2 regions of the Flexivirga lutea genome follow, and region 2 is predicted to be linked to the other one. Evidence: riboswitches for the same ligand, from Rfam matches in the RefSeq annotation. Region 2 holds a riboswitch; the other holds the start of a gene.
The links. A riboswitch is a leader RNA that binds a small molecule or an ion and turns the genes downstream of it on or off. The one in region 2 is predicted to bind S-adenosylmethionine.
Positions count from the first base shown of each region.

Region 1 (6,762 bases), 640 kb from region 2:
CGGTCACGAGACGACATACCAACGCGACCTGACGACGGTCGATCAGGTACGCAACGCCCTCGGCGAATTGGCTGCTCTGGTGGTCGAGGATCTGCAGGGCGAACAGCGGCCCTGCCAGCGGCTCCATCTGAAGATTCGCTTCGCGCCGTTCTTCACCGTCACTCGCGTCCGCAAACTGCCGGCACCGACGTATGACGCGGCGGTCATCGCCGACACCGCGTTCGCGCTCTACACCCAGCTCGCCGATGAGCGACCGGTGCGCCTGCTCGGTGTCCGCGGTGAGATGGTCCCTCCGGAGGGCGGTTACGACGCACCCCGCACTCACGGCCGCCGCGGCGGTCCGTGACGGTGGTCCGTCCTACCGTTGACGCCATGACACAGACCGAACGCGCAGCCGCCTTCCACGCCCTCCACGACGACCTGCTCGTGCTCCCGAACTGCTGGGACGCCGCCTCGGCTGCGGTGATCCAGCGAGCGGGTGCCACAGCCCTCGCGACGTCGAGCGCCGCGGTCGCCTGGTCGCTCGGCGTCCAGGACGGCAATGTCCTTGACCGTGGCCTGATGCTCGAGCACCTGCGACGCATCTGCTCGGTCGCGACCGTGCCCGTGTCCTGCGACATCGAAGGCGGATTCGGTGAAACGACAACCGACCTCGCCGAGACGACCCGTCTGGTGATCGAGGCGGGAGCGGTCGGCGTGAACCTCGAGGACGCGATCGACGGTGAGCTGCGACCGGTCGACGAGGCAGTGGAACGCGTGCGTGTGGTCCGCGAGGCGGCGACCAGCACGGGTGTCGACATCTACCTCAACGCCCGCACGGACGGCTATCTGCTCGGGGCAGCCGACTTCGACGACGCCGTCGCCCGGGCGGCGGCATACCTCGACGCCGGTGCGAGCGGCATCTTCGTCCCCGGGGTGACCGACCTGGTCGAAGTCGCTCGGTTGACCGCCGCTATCGACGCCCCTGTCAACATCCTCACCGGTCCGCACGCGCCCGGCATCGCGCAACTGCGCGCGGCCGGCGCCCGTCGGATCTCGGCGGGCTCCTCCCTGGCCGGGGCGATCTTCGGGCACCTCGAGCGGGCGGCTCGCGAACTGCTCAATGCCGGCACGTATGACGAGCTCGCCGGCGGACGCGCCCACGCCGAGCTGAACGCGCTGTTTCCGAAGGAGGCCGGGCGTCGTCCTGAGTAGGCCGCGAGTTAACGGCGGAGCGCCTTGCGGGCCAACGCATTGCCGCCGAACTGCGCGAGCTGAACCAACGCGATGATCACCGCGACCGCGATCCAGGTCACCGCCCAGTCGAAGCGGTGGTAGCCGTAGGTGATCGCGAAGTCGCCCAGTCCGCCGCCACCGACCGCCCCCGCGATCGCCGTCATGTCGACGACCGCGACGAAGATGAACGTGTATCCCAGGATCAGCGGACCGAGCGCCTCCGGCACCAGGACGGACCGGACGATCCGCCACGGGCCGGCGCCCATCGCCTCGGCAGCCTCGATCACGCCGGGATCGACGGAGACCAACGACTGTTCGACGATGCGGGACACGCCGAACGTTGCCGCGATGACCAGCGGGAACAGCACCGCGCGGGTCCCGATCGTCGAACCCATCGCCTGCAGGGTGAGCGGCGCGATCGCGGTCACGAAGATGATGAACGGGATCGGCCGGACGATGTTGACCAGCACGTTGAGCACCGTGTTGATGACCCGGTTCTCCATCAGCCCGCCGCCGCGGGTGGTGAACAGCGCCACGCCGAGCACCAGCCCGAGGACGCCGCCGATGAGGATCGTCACGACCGCCATCAGCAGGGTCTGCCAGATCGCGGTCTGGAACGTCGGCCAGAGCGTCGACCAGTCCGTCGTCACCGTGCGCCCCCGTCCACCGTGCCCGCAGCACTCAACGCCTCGACCGTCGCCCGTACGCCCTCATCCGGGCCGCGCAGCGCAAGCGTGAACGAGCCGAGCGACTCGTGCTTGAGGTCGGTGATCCCGCCGTACACGATCTCGAAGTCGACACCGTGCTCGCGCGCAGCGGTGCTGAGCACGGCACCCAACGCGCGCTCGTCGGTGACCGCGACGGTCACCAAGGTGTCGTCATACGTGTCCCGAAGCTGTTGCAGCCGTGCAGCATCCGGCCGGTTCCCGACCGTCGCCGACACGAACCGCTGCGTCGTCTGCGCCTGCGGTGAGCCCAGTACGTCGCGCACGGTGCCGGTCTCCACGACCCGGCCGGAGTCGAGCACGGCGACGCGATCGGCGATCGCGCGGACCACGTCCATCTCGTGGGTGATCACCACGATGGTGATTCCGAGCTCCTCGTTGACCCGCCGGAGCAGGGCCAACACGTCACGGGTGGTCTCCGGGTCCAGCGCCGAGGTGGATTCATCGGCGAGCAGCAGGTCGGGGTCCGAGGCCAACGCCCGGGCGATACCGACGCGCTGTTTCTGACCGCCGGACAGTTCTTCCGGGTAGCTCCAGGCCTTGTCCAGCAGCCCCACGAAGGAGAGCAGTTCGGCAACCCGCTGTTCCTGCTCGGCACGCCCCAGCCCGGCCAGTTGCAACGGGTACGCCACATTGCCGAAGACGGTCCGCGATCGCATCAGGTGGAACTGCTGGAAGACCATCCCGATGCGACGACGTAAGGCGCGCAACGGTTTTCCGTGCAGCCGGGTGATGTCGACCCCGTCCACGGTCACGGTGCCCGACGTCGCCTTCTCCAGGCCGTTGATCAGTCGGACCAGTGTGCTCTTGCCGGCGCCGGAGTAGCCGATCACGGCGAAGATCTCACCGCGGCGGATGTCCAGGCTGACGTCGTCGAGAGCATGGTGAGCCTCGGCGCCGGTGCCGAAGATCTTGAACACGGCGGTGAGTCGGACGACCGGATCCGCCGAATCCACCTCGGACGCAGTCGCTTCGGTGACGGCGTCGGTCATTGCCCGCTCACGACCTTCTCGTAGCCGGCCAGCAGCTTGCGCAGGTCGGCGGCCGGCTTCTGCACCGGCACACTCGTGTTCTTCGACTCCGCCACGACGAGCTTCTCCACACGCGGGTCGTGATACAGCTTCACGATCTCGGCATACGTCGGGTTGTCCTTGTCGGCGGCCCGCGACACGATCACGTTGATGTAGGGCTCCGACGTGCTCGACCTCGGGTCGTCGGAGAAGAGCGCCTTCTTCGGGTCCAGGTGGCCGTCCAACGCGAAGTCGTTGTTGACGACCGCGCCGTCCACCGAGGACAACGACGTCACGGTCTGTGAGGCGTCGACTGGGGTGACCTTCACCTTCGATGCGGACGTGTCGATGTCCGCGGGTGTCGACACGATGGTGCCGCCGCCCTTGAGCTGGACCAACCCGGCCTTCTGCAGCACCAGCAGTGCGCGGGCCTGGTTCGTGGGGTCGTTCGGTATGGCGATGTCGGCGCCTCGGGGGATTTGGCTGAGCCGGGTGTGCTTCCTGGAATAGAGACCGAGCGGCACGACATACGTGGACCCGACGGGCGTCAGGTCCTGGTGCGCTTGCTTGTTGTAGCTGGCGAGAAAGACCAGGTGCTGGAAGAGGTTCAAGTCCAGTTGGCCTTGCGCGACAGCGGGATTCGCCTGCGTGTAGTCGGAGAAGTTGACCGTTTGCAGGTCGATGCCGTGCTCGCGCGCAAGCTTCTTCAGCACCGGCCAGTAGTCCTGGTCGGCGTCCGTGACGCCGATCTTCACCGTGGTGAGCTTGCCGCCGGAAGCCGAGTCGCCGGCGGTCGCGCGGCCGGCAGCGAACCCGCCGCCGGCGCCGACCACCAGGGCGATGACGGCAGCAGTGAGCCACGTACGCCGCGACCGGCCCGGTCGGGGTGGCAGGGAGGGGCGGTCCGGCAGGGAAGGGACGCCAGACGGGTCGGACGGGGTGTTGGTGGACATGGTGACCTCAGGCTTCGGCTGTCGTTCGTATGACGCAAGGGCGCCCGGCCGTGCTCGAACCCGCGCGCACGCGATCAGCGGGCGCTCGGGCAACGGGGTACTGCCGTGCTTGCCGCACTGCGGATCGGTGGATCACACACTGCGGCCCAGTCATTCACCTGGGGCACCCCGCCACGTGCGTGAGGGTTGCCGCCCAGCAAGCCAGGGCTTGTCGCTGGGACTCGTGACTGACTTAAACATAAGGAACAGTTACCGAATAAGTCAAAACGTGTAGCGGTGCTACTGGTAGGTGAACTGCGTCACGTCCATCGCGCCACCACGGTGGTGACCGCCTGAGTCGAGCGCAGCGGCTAACTCACGTCACGGCGGATCGTCGTGCGCACCGCGATGGCGGTGATGGCGACCGCGTAACCGACGATCAGGACCGCGGCGAGCCACGGATTGAGCAGTTCGGCGCCGGTCGCGGAGCCGAAGGCGCGGCGCCCGGAGAACGCCAGCGCCTGCACCGCGCCGCCGGGGAAGAAGGGGTATGCCGGCCGGGTCAGCGCGATGCTGTTGATCGTCTGTTCGATCGCGAAGAGATAGATCAGCAGTGCGGCAACGGCGGCGATCTGGTTGCGCAGCAGTGCGCCGACGGCGACGCCGACCGCGGTCATCACGGCGATGGAGAGGGTGCCGCCGACGACCGCTCGCGTCACGCCGCCCGCGGTGAGCGAGCCCCCGAGCAGTCCGCGGGCGGACAGCCACGGAGCCGCGATGGCCGAGCAGACGCCGACCACCACGACGCCGACGAACAGTCCGTAGCCGGTCAGGACGATCAGCTTGGCGCTGATCAACCGGCCGCGATGCGGTATGGCGAGGTAGCTCGCGGTCGCGGTGTGGTGGCGGTACTCGCCGGTGACCGCGGTGATGCCGACGATCGCGGTGATCATGTAGGCGGTCTGCACGCCGCCGATGAGTGCTCCGGTGAAGATGTCCAGCGGTGGGTGTTCGCTGGCCTCCGATCCGGCGACGGTCAGCACCGTGACGAGGACCGCGACGGCCACCGCGCCCATCCCGAGGATCCACCACAGGCGGGTCGTGGCGAGCTTGCGCAGCTCGGTGCGCAGCGCTGTCGCCATACCCGATCCGGTCTCCGCAGGTGCATCGGTCCGTTCGGCGACGGCACTCATCGCGTTGCTCCCTCGCGTGCGGGGTCTTCGACGGCGGCGCTGCCGTCCGGTTCGGTGCGACTGAAGAAGAGTCGTTCCAGCGTGTTGGCTTCGGTAACCAACTGCCGCAGCGGTATGCCGGTGTCGTGCGCGATCAGCCCGATACGGGTGGCGTCGACCCCGCGCACGATCAACGTCTCTTCGCCGGTCCGCTCGACCCGGACGTCGTCACCGACAGCCCGGTGCACGGCGGCCTGCAGTCCGGCCGGGTCCGCGCTGCAGACCCGGACCTCGCCGCTGCCGACCTGCCGGATGTCGCCCTCGTGCACCAGTCGGCCGCGATGGATGATGACGACCGAGTCGACCAGTTGCTGCATCTCGGCCAGCAGGTGGCTGGACACCAGGACCGTGTGCCCGGCCGCCGCGAGGTCCTGCAGCAGTCCCCGCAACCAGCGGATGCCTTCCGGGTCCAGCCCGTTGGTCGGTTCGTCGCAGATCAGGACCGGCGGGTCGGCGAGGATCGCCGAGGCGACGCCGAGGCGTTGGCGCATGCCCAGGGAGTAGTCGCGAACCCGCCGTCCGCCGGCCGTCGCCAGGCCGACCTGGTCCAGCGCCTCGTCGACGCGGTGGTCGTCCACCCCCCCCGCCGCGATCGCGCAGATGCGCAGGTGATCTCGCCCGGTGCGTGCCGGATGGAAGCCGTCGGCCTCCAGCAGCGCTCCGACGGTGCGCGCCGGAGCGTCCAGGTCCTGATAGCGGCGGCCGCCGACCATCGCGGTGCCCTCGCTCGGGGTGATCAGGCCCAGCAGCATGCGCAACGTCGTCGTCTTGCCGGCGCCGTTGGCTCCGAGGAACCCGGTGACCTGGCCCGGGCGGACGGTGAAGCTCAGCCCGTCCACCGCCGCCAGCGGTCCGAACCGTTTGGTCAGCCGGTGTACGTCGATCGCGCACGGCCGTTGCTGGGAACGCATCCCGACTCCTCGTGTGCTCGAGGGCCGTGCCGCATCATCCGCGGTCGACGCCGACTGGTCGGCGACCGTCGCCGGCCACAAGCAACGGCAACTGCTGAGGATCGGCGCGATAGCGGCCGAGCTGGTCAGCAGCGACGGCCTCGGTGCGGTGTCGATGAGCCGGCTCGCGCGGGAGAGCGGCATCTCGCGCGCGACCCTGTACAACTACGTTCCGGATGTCGTCACTGCCGTCCGCCACCACCTCACCGCCCAGTCCGAGGCATTCCAGGCCGCTGTGGCGGCCGCCGTGGCCGAGGAGGAAGACCCGGAGGCGCAGCTGCGGCGCTACATCCAGGAGCAGGTGGCGTATGTCGCGGGCGCGGATCATCGCGCGGCGGCCGCGCTGCTCGAGTCCGGTGCCGCACTCGGCGGCTCCGATCCGGCCGGCCATCAACGCCGTGACTCCTCGGTGCTGGAGGGCATCCTCGACCGGGGCGACCGGGCCGGGACCTTCCGGGCCGGGACCTTCCGGTCCGGTCACCGGGCGGCCCGCCTGACGCTGATCAGCCGGCTGCTCTACGGCTCACACGAACTCATGCACCAACAGCACGTCAGCCGCGATGACACCGTCGCCCTGATCACCGAGCTCATCCTCGACGGTATCCGCCGATAGGCTCCTGCCGTGCCAGCCGCGGAGATCGTCGTCAGCGCCGTCGTGTTTCGTGACCCGCAGGGGCGGGTGCTGACGGTCCGGAAGT
Region 1 is NZ_BAAGZB010000001.1:68,413-75,174, forward strand. Features, by position in the region: gene ACYVBN_RS00350 (DNA polymerase IV) at 1-346, shown strand, start outside; gene ACYVBN_RS00355 (isocitrate lyase/PEP mutase family protein) at 373-1,194, shown strand; gene ACYVBN_RS00360 (methionine ABC transporter permease) at 1,203-1,802, opposite strand; gene ACYVBN_RS00365 (methionine ABC transporter ATP-binding protein) at 1,862-2,932, opposite strand; gene ACYVBN_RS00370 (MetQ/NlpA family ABC transporter substrate-binding protein) at 2,929-3,903, opposite strand; SAM riboswitch class IV at 4,004-4,132, opposite strand; gene ACYVBN_RS00375 (ABC transporter permease) at 4,254-5,075, opposite strand; gene ACYVBN_RS00380 (ABC transporter ATP-binding protein) at 5,072-6,025, opposite strand; gene ACYVBN_RS00385 (TetR/AcrR family transcriptional regulator) at 6,039-6,677, shown strand; gene ACYVBN_RS00390 (NUDIX hydrolase) at 6,687-6,762, shown strand, end outside.
Region 1: linked by a shared signal. The riboswitch ahead of ACYVBN_RS00370 (MetQ/NlpA family ABC transporter substrate-binding protein) and the one ahead of ACYVBN_RS03450 (aminotransferase class V-fold PLP-dependent enzyme) in region 2 are both predicted to bind S-adenosylmethionine.

Region 2 (6,762 bases):
CGCGCCGGGCATCCGGGGGACCGTGGTGCGCAGCGTCCACCGGCTCGCGCCCGTCGCCGAACATCCGGGCGGCCGGTTCCCCAGCAGCCCCGACGTGCGGGTGACGACGGCGGCCGGCGACTTCCGACTCCGGGCGGTGCACACGCCGGCCCCGCTGCCGGACATCGTCGACGACTGGCACGCGGCGCTCCGCGCCCTGTCCGTATGGCGCAACGCGCTGCCCGACGATCAGCCGCTCGTGCTGGCCGGGGACTTCAACGCCTCGTCCGCGATGCCGGCGTTCCGCGAGCTGGCCGACGGCCTCACCGACAGCAGCCGGGCCACCGGGTCCGGATGGCGGCGGACCTGGCCGCACAACAGACGGGTGCCGCCGTTCATCCAGCTGGACCACGTGCTCACGCGCGGTTTCGGGGTGGTCTCCGACGGCACGGTGACCATCGCCGGCACCGACCACCTGGGCTACTGGGCGCGACTGCGGGTGGATCGGCCACGCAGCACGCCGGCTACCAGGGCAGCGGCTCGCTGACGTCCCGCGGGTCGGCAGGAGCGGACCACCCCTCGTCGGTGTGGACGTAGGACAGGGACGGCCCGTGCTCGACCAGCTGGCGCACGGCGGCGACGAGCCGGTCGACGTGTTCGCCGGTCGTGGCCAGCCCGAGGCTGGCGCGCACCGCGGTCGCGTCCGCGCCGACCACGGCGTCGCACAGCAGGTGGGCGCAGAACCGGCCGTCGCGCACGGCGATGGCGTGCTCGTCGGCCAGCACCTGCGAGACCAGCGACGGGTCGTAGCCGTCGATCGTGAAGGTGACCACGCCCACATTGGGCCGGTCGCCGAGCACCTGCACGATGCGGACGCCGTCGATCGCGGCCAGCCCGCCGTGCAGTCGCGCGTAGAGGTGCGCCTCGTGCGCCTCGACCGTGGCCCGGTGACTGCGCAGCGTGGCGCAGGACGCTGCGATCGCGATGGCGCCCACGGCGTTGGGCGTGCCGCCCTCGTGGCGCGCCGGGCCGGTCTGCCAGCGGGTGTGGTCGTGCGCCACCCGCGCCGTCGCTCCGCCGGCGGGCAGGTAGGGCTCGGCGGCGTCCAGCCAGTCGCTGCGGCCCGCGAGCACACCGGCGCCGTACGGGGCGTAGAGCTTGTGGCCGGAGAAGGCGACCCAGTCGATGTCGAGGGCAGTGAGGTCGATGCTCACGTGCGGTGCGTACTGTGCGGCGTCCAGCACCGTACGCGCCCCGAACCGACGTGCTACGGCTGCGAGTTCGCTCACCGGCCAGATCTCCCCGGTGACGTTGCAGGCGCCGGTGACGACGACGAGGGCGTGCTGGGCGCCGGATCGCCGCAGGGCCGCCTCCAGCAACTGCACCGCGTGTGCGGCGCTGTCCGGGACCGGCAGTCGGGTGGTGCGGTCGGCCGGCCAGGGCAGCAGGGCGGCGTGGTGGGCCGACTCCCACGCGAACACCTGGGTGTCCGCCGGCAGGCAGTGCGCGAGCAGCCGCAGCGCATCGGTGGTGTTGCGGGTGAAGACGACCTCGTCGCCGGGCCGCGCCGCCACGAACTCGCCGACCTCGGCGCGGGCGGCCTCGAACCAGCCGGTGGTGACCCGGCTGGCGTACCCGGCGCCCCGGTGCACCGAGCCATAACGACGCTGCACCTGCTGGGCGGCATCGGCCACGGCGACCAGGGCCGGCGTCGTGGCGCCATGGTCGAAGTTGGCGTAGTCGGTGACGGTCCGGTGGATCGTGGGCACGCCCAGGTCGGCCGACACCGTCTTCGGCAGACCGTCCGCGACGCGTCGCGGCTCCGGTGAGGAGACACGCGGTATACCGAGCCGGCGCGGTGTGGTGTCCTGCTGGGGGTCGATGGTGATGCTCAACGGCTTGCTCCTCGCCGATCAGGGATCGACGGGGAATGCAGAGCCGATCCGCGCTTGCCGGCGCGTTGTCGCGTCGGCCCGGTCGTCACCCGGAGCACCCCACCGCGGTGGAGGGTTGCCGCTCAGCAAGCCGGGGCTTGACGCTGAGACTCATGACCTGCGGGCCAATCTAGCCGGACGGCCGACGAACGCGCCAACGCCGTCCGAGGAGTGGGAACGCCGCTGCCTCGTGCGCGGCGTGTTTCGCATGGGGCTCATGGGGCTGTCGCGTACGGTGTTTTCGTGGCTACCCGTCCGTCCTCGTCGACCACGACCGCGCGCGCGACCCGGAGCAAATCCGGATCCGGCGCCCGGTCGCGCCCCGCGTCGGGCCGCACTTCGACGCGCCCGCCGGCCAAGAAGGCCACCGGTGCGAAGGCGCGGGCCGGGGGGAAGCCGTCCGGCGGCGGGCTGCCGCTGCCGTTGCGCGCCGCCCGCGGGACCTGGATGGGCGTCGCCCACGTCGCCGGTGGCGCGGCGCGCCGGGTCGGTCATTCCGCCCGTGACCTCGAGCCGGAACTGCGGCGCGACGGTCTCGGCTTCGCCCTGCTGGCCGCGGCCGTCGTCATCGCCGCCCGCGAGTGGTGGGGGCTGACCGGTGCGGCCGGTGACGTCATACACGCGATCGTCGCCGGGACGTTCGGACTCGGCGCGCTGGTGATGCCGCTCGTGCTCGTGCTCATCGGCGTGCACCTGATGCGCTCACCGCGCGGCGACCAGGCCACCAACCGCGTGATGGTCGGTCTCGCGCTCTTCGCCATCGCCGTCTGTGGCGGCACCAGCATCGCCAAGGGCATTCCCCAACCGAGCGAAACCGACGCCCTGCGCGGGGCGGGCGGCATCATCGGCTTCCTCGCGAGCAGTCCGCTGGTGGCCGCCGTGCACACGGCCGGCGCGATGGCGCTGCTGCTGATCCTCGGGCTGTTCAGCGTGCTGGTGATGACCGCGACTCCGGTGACGATGATCCCCGAGCGTCTGGCGACGCTGCGCGCCCGGCTCTTCGAGCACGGCGGGTCGTATGACGACGACCAGCCGGTCGACGCGGTCGCCCAGGACCTGCACGGTGACAAGATCGACGGTGGCAAACGCAAGCGCCGCCGCAAGGTGGCGGCGGACGGCGAGCACGACCCGAGCCTGGACGGCGACGAGGCCTTCGAGCAGGCCGCCACGGTCGCGCCGCGGCGGACCAAGAGCGGCCGCGTCCTGCGCCCCGGTGAGAAGGACCCGGGCAGCGACGAGGTCTACGACGTCGACGAGAAGCAGCCGGCCAAGGGCGCCGGCAAGCCGGCCGGCACCGACCGGGCGATGCCGTTGCCCGGCACCACCGGCACGCCGCCGGAGTCGATCGCGATGAGCCCGCCGCTGCAGGCGCCGCCCACCACGCCGCTGCCCCAGCGGGTCGAGCAGCTCCAGCTGGCCGGGGACGTCACCTACACGCTGCCCGCGAACGACCTGCTCAAGCCCGGCACCCCACCCAAGGCGCGGTCGGCCGCCAACGACCGAGTGGTCGAAGCGCTGACCGACACGATGAACTCCTTCGACGTCGACGCCCAGGTCACCGGCTTCAGCCGAGGGCCGACGGTCACGCGCTACGAGGTGGAGCTCGGCCAGGGCACCAAGGTGGAGCGGGTCACCGCACTGTCCAAGAACATCGCGTATGCCGTGGCCTCCGCGGACGTGCGGATCCTCTCGCCGATCCCCGGCAAGTCCGCGATCGGCATCGAGATCCCCAACACCGACCGCGAGAAGGTCAGCCTCGGTGACGTGCTGCGCAGCGGTGCGGCCCGCGGCAACGACCACCCGATGGTGATGGGCGTCGGCAAGGACGTCGAGGGCGGCTACGTCATCGCCAACCTGGCGAAGATGCCGCACCTGCTCGTCGCGGGTGCGACCGGCGCCGGCAAGTCCTCGTTCGTCAACTCGATGATCACCTCGATCATGATGCGGTCCACCCCGGACGAGGTCCGCATGGTGCTGGTCGACCCCAAGCGGGTCGAACTCACGGCATACGAAGGCATCCCGCACCTGATCACCCCGATCATCACCAACCCGAAGAAGGCCGCCGAGGCACTGCAGTGGGTCGTCCGCGAGATGGACACCCGGTATGACGACCTGGCCGCCTTCGGCTTCAAGCACATCGACGACTTCAACAAGGCCGTCCGGGCCGGGAAGGTGTCGCCGCCGCCGGGTTCGGAACGCGTCATGCAGACCTACCCCTACCTGCTGGTGATCGTCGACGAGCTCGCCGACCTGATGATGGTGGCGCCGCGCGACGTCGAGGAGTCGATCGTGCGCATCACCCAGCTCGCACGTGCCGCCGGCATCCACCTGGTGCTGGCCACGCAGCGCCCCTCGGTCGACGTCGTCACTGGTCTGATCAAGGCCAACGTGCCGTCGCGTATGGCGTTCGCGACCTCCTCGCTGGCCGACTCCCGCGTCGTGCTGGACCAGCCCGGCGCCGAGAAGCTCATCGGCCAGGGCGACGCGCTCTTCCTGCCCATGGGTGCCTCCAAGCCGATGCGCGTGCAGGGTGCCTGGGTCACCGAAACCGAAGTGCAGGAAGTGGTTTCGCACGTCAAGCAGCAGCTGAAGCCGGTTTACCGCGACGACGTGCAGGTGACGGCACCGAAGAAGGAGATCGACGAGGACATCGGCGACGACCTCGACCTGCTGCTGCAGGCGGCCGAGCTGGTGGTCAACAGCCAGTTCGGTTCGACCTCGATGCTGCAGCGCAAGCTGCGCGTCGGCTTCGCCAAGGCGGGCCGGTTGATGGACCTGATGGAGAGCCGCGGCATCGTGGGTCCCTCGGAGGGTTCCAAGGCCCGTGACGTGCTGGTCAAGCCGGACGACCTGCCGACGACGCTGGCGCTGTTGCGCGGTGAGGACCCGCCCGCGGCCGAGCAGCCGTACGACGCGGCGGCCGACGGCGTCTCCGGGGACTCCGGGGAGAGCGAGGACGCGTGGCAGTTGACGGATCGGCGCGACTGATCACGGGCGCGGTTCCCACGCCAGCCGGATGACCCCGAACCCGCGGAGGGCGAAGTGAGCGACCACTCGAGCGACCACGACGACACCAGAGACAGCAACCGTCGTCCCCATGACGTGGACGACCGCACCCAGGAGATCCGCCGCGAGGACCCCTACCGTCCACCGGCGGCCGGATCGATCGGGCCGCCCCGGGACGCGGGCCGTAGCGACGACACGGCGGTCTTCGACGCCCCACCGGCGGCACGTGACGCGCGTGCCTCCGGGAGTTATCCGCCCGCGGGCGGTGGTTACGCCCCGCCGTCCGGCGGCTATCGGCCGGCGCCGGCGCAGCAACGACCGCCGGCATACGGCGCACCGATGCTGCCGGCGGACCGTGGATCCGGCGGTTTCCCGGCCGCCATCGTCGGCGCGGTGGTGGCGACGCTCATCGCGGTGGCGACGTCGTTCGGCGCCTACCAGATCCTGCGAAACCACTCCAGCATCGACAGTCGCAAGCTGCCGGGGTTCGTGACCTACCGGATGGATCTGCTGCCGTGGCCGTCCGGCGGCGGCAGCGATCTGTCCACCGCGTTCGTCGTCGGGGTGCTGATCGTGTTGGTCATCACCGTGCTGCTGATGATGGCGGCGGCGATGTCGACGCGGGCCGGCAACGGGGGATTCGCGCTGTTCCTCGCGGCCTGGATGACGACGGTGATCGCCGGCGGCGTTGCCCGTCCGGTGGCCGGCGCGATCGCCCGGCAGGGTTCCTCATCCGAGGCCGTGTGGCAGACCGATCTCAACGTCGGCGTCCTGTGGGGCGTGTTGTTCGGCTGGATCGCCGCACTGGTGCTGCTCATCGTGCACGCGATGCGGCGCAAGCCGGTCAGCCGGTGAAGCGGTAACCCTGGCCGGGATCGGTCAGCAGGTAACGCGGCCGGGTCGGGTCCGGCTGCCGACGCGTAGGCGTAGAGCAGCTCGGTGAGGCCGTGCGGTCCGGTCGCCAGGACCGCGTGCTGTGCCCTCGGCACCAGCAGGGCCGCTCCGGTGCCCAGCAGGACGAGCGCGGGAGTGGTGACGGAGTAGAGGGCGGCGTAGGTGATCTCCTTGCGGCCCACCGCCTTTCCGAGGATCTCGGGTGTGCGTCCGACCATCAGGCCGGCGATGAAGACCGCGAGGATCGCGACGACCAATGCGCCATACAGTCCGGAGCCGACGCCTCCGGGGCCGATCTCGCCCAGCAGCATGTTGGTGAGCGCACCACCGCCGCCGACGGGACTGAAGGACTCGTGCCACGAGTCGACCGCCCCGGTGGACGTGGCGGTGGTGGAGTTGGCGAACAGTGCCGATCCCCAGACCCCGAAGCGGACTTCCTTGCCCTCCATCGCTCCGGTCGGTGCGGTCGCCGCGCTCTGCTCGGCCCAGGTGATCACGGTCAGCATCGCCGCCCAGAGGAACGCCATGAAGCCGAGGACGGCATACCCCTGGCGCTGGTCACCGATCAGTCGGCCGTAGGTGCGCGGCAGTGAGAACGGGATGAGCAGGATGAGGAAGATCTCGACCAGATTGGTGAAGCCGTTGGGGTTCTCGAAGGGATGGGCGGAGTTGGCGTTGAAGTAGCCGCCACCGTTGGTGCCGAGCAGTTTGATCGCCTCCTGGCTCGAGACCAGGCCGGATTCGATCGTCTGGTGGCCGCCGGCGAGGGTGTCGACCACCTGCGGCGCGGCGAGATCCTGGACCACGCCGCCGGCGAGGAGTACGACGGCGCCGAGCACTGCGATGGGCAGCAGCATCCGCACCGTGCCGCGGGTCAGATCGACCCAGAAATTGCCGATGACACCGGTCCGGCGGGCGACCAGGCCGCGGACGAGGGCGACGGCGACCG
Region 2 is NZ_BAAGZB010000001.1:711,065-717,826, forward strand. Features, by position in the region: gene ACYVBN_RS03445 (endonuclease/exonuclease/phosphatase family protein) at 1-526, shown strand, start outside; gene ACYVBN_RS03450 (aminotransferase class V-fold PLP-dependent enzyme) at 504-1,874, opposite strand; SAM riboswitch class IV at 1,920-2,032, opposite strand; gene ACYVBN_RS03455 (FtsK/SpoIIIE family DNA translocase) at 2,361-4,901, shown strand; gene kdpA (potassium-transporting ATPase subunit KdpA) at 5,414-6,762, opposite strand, start outside.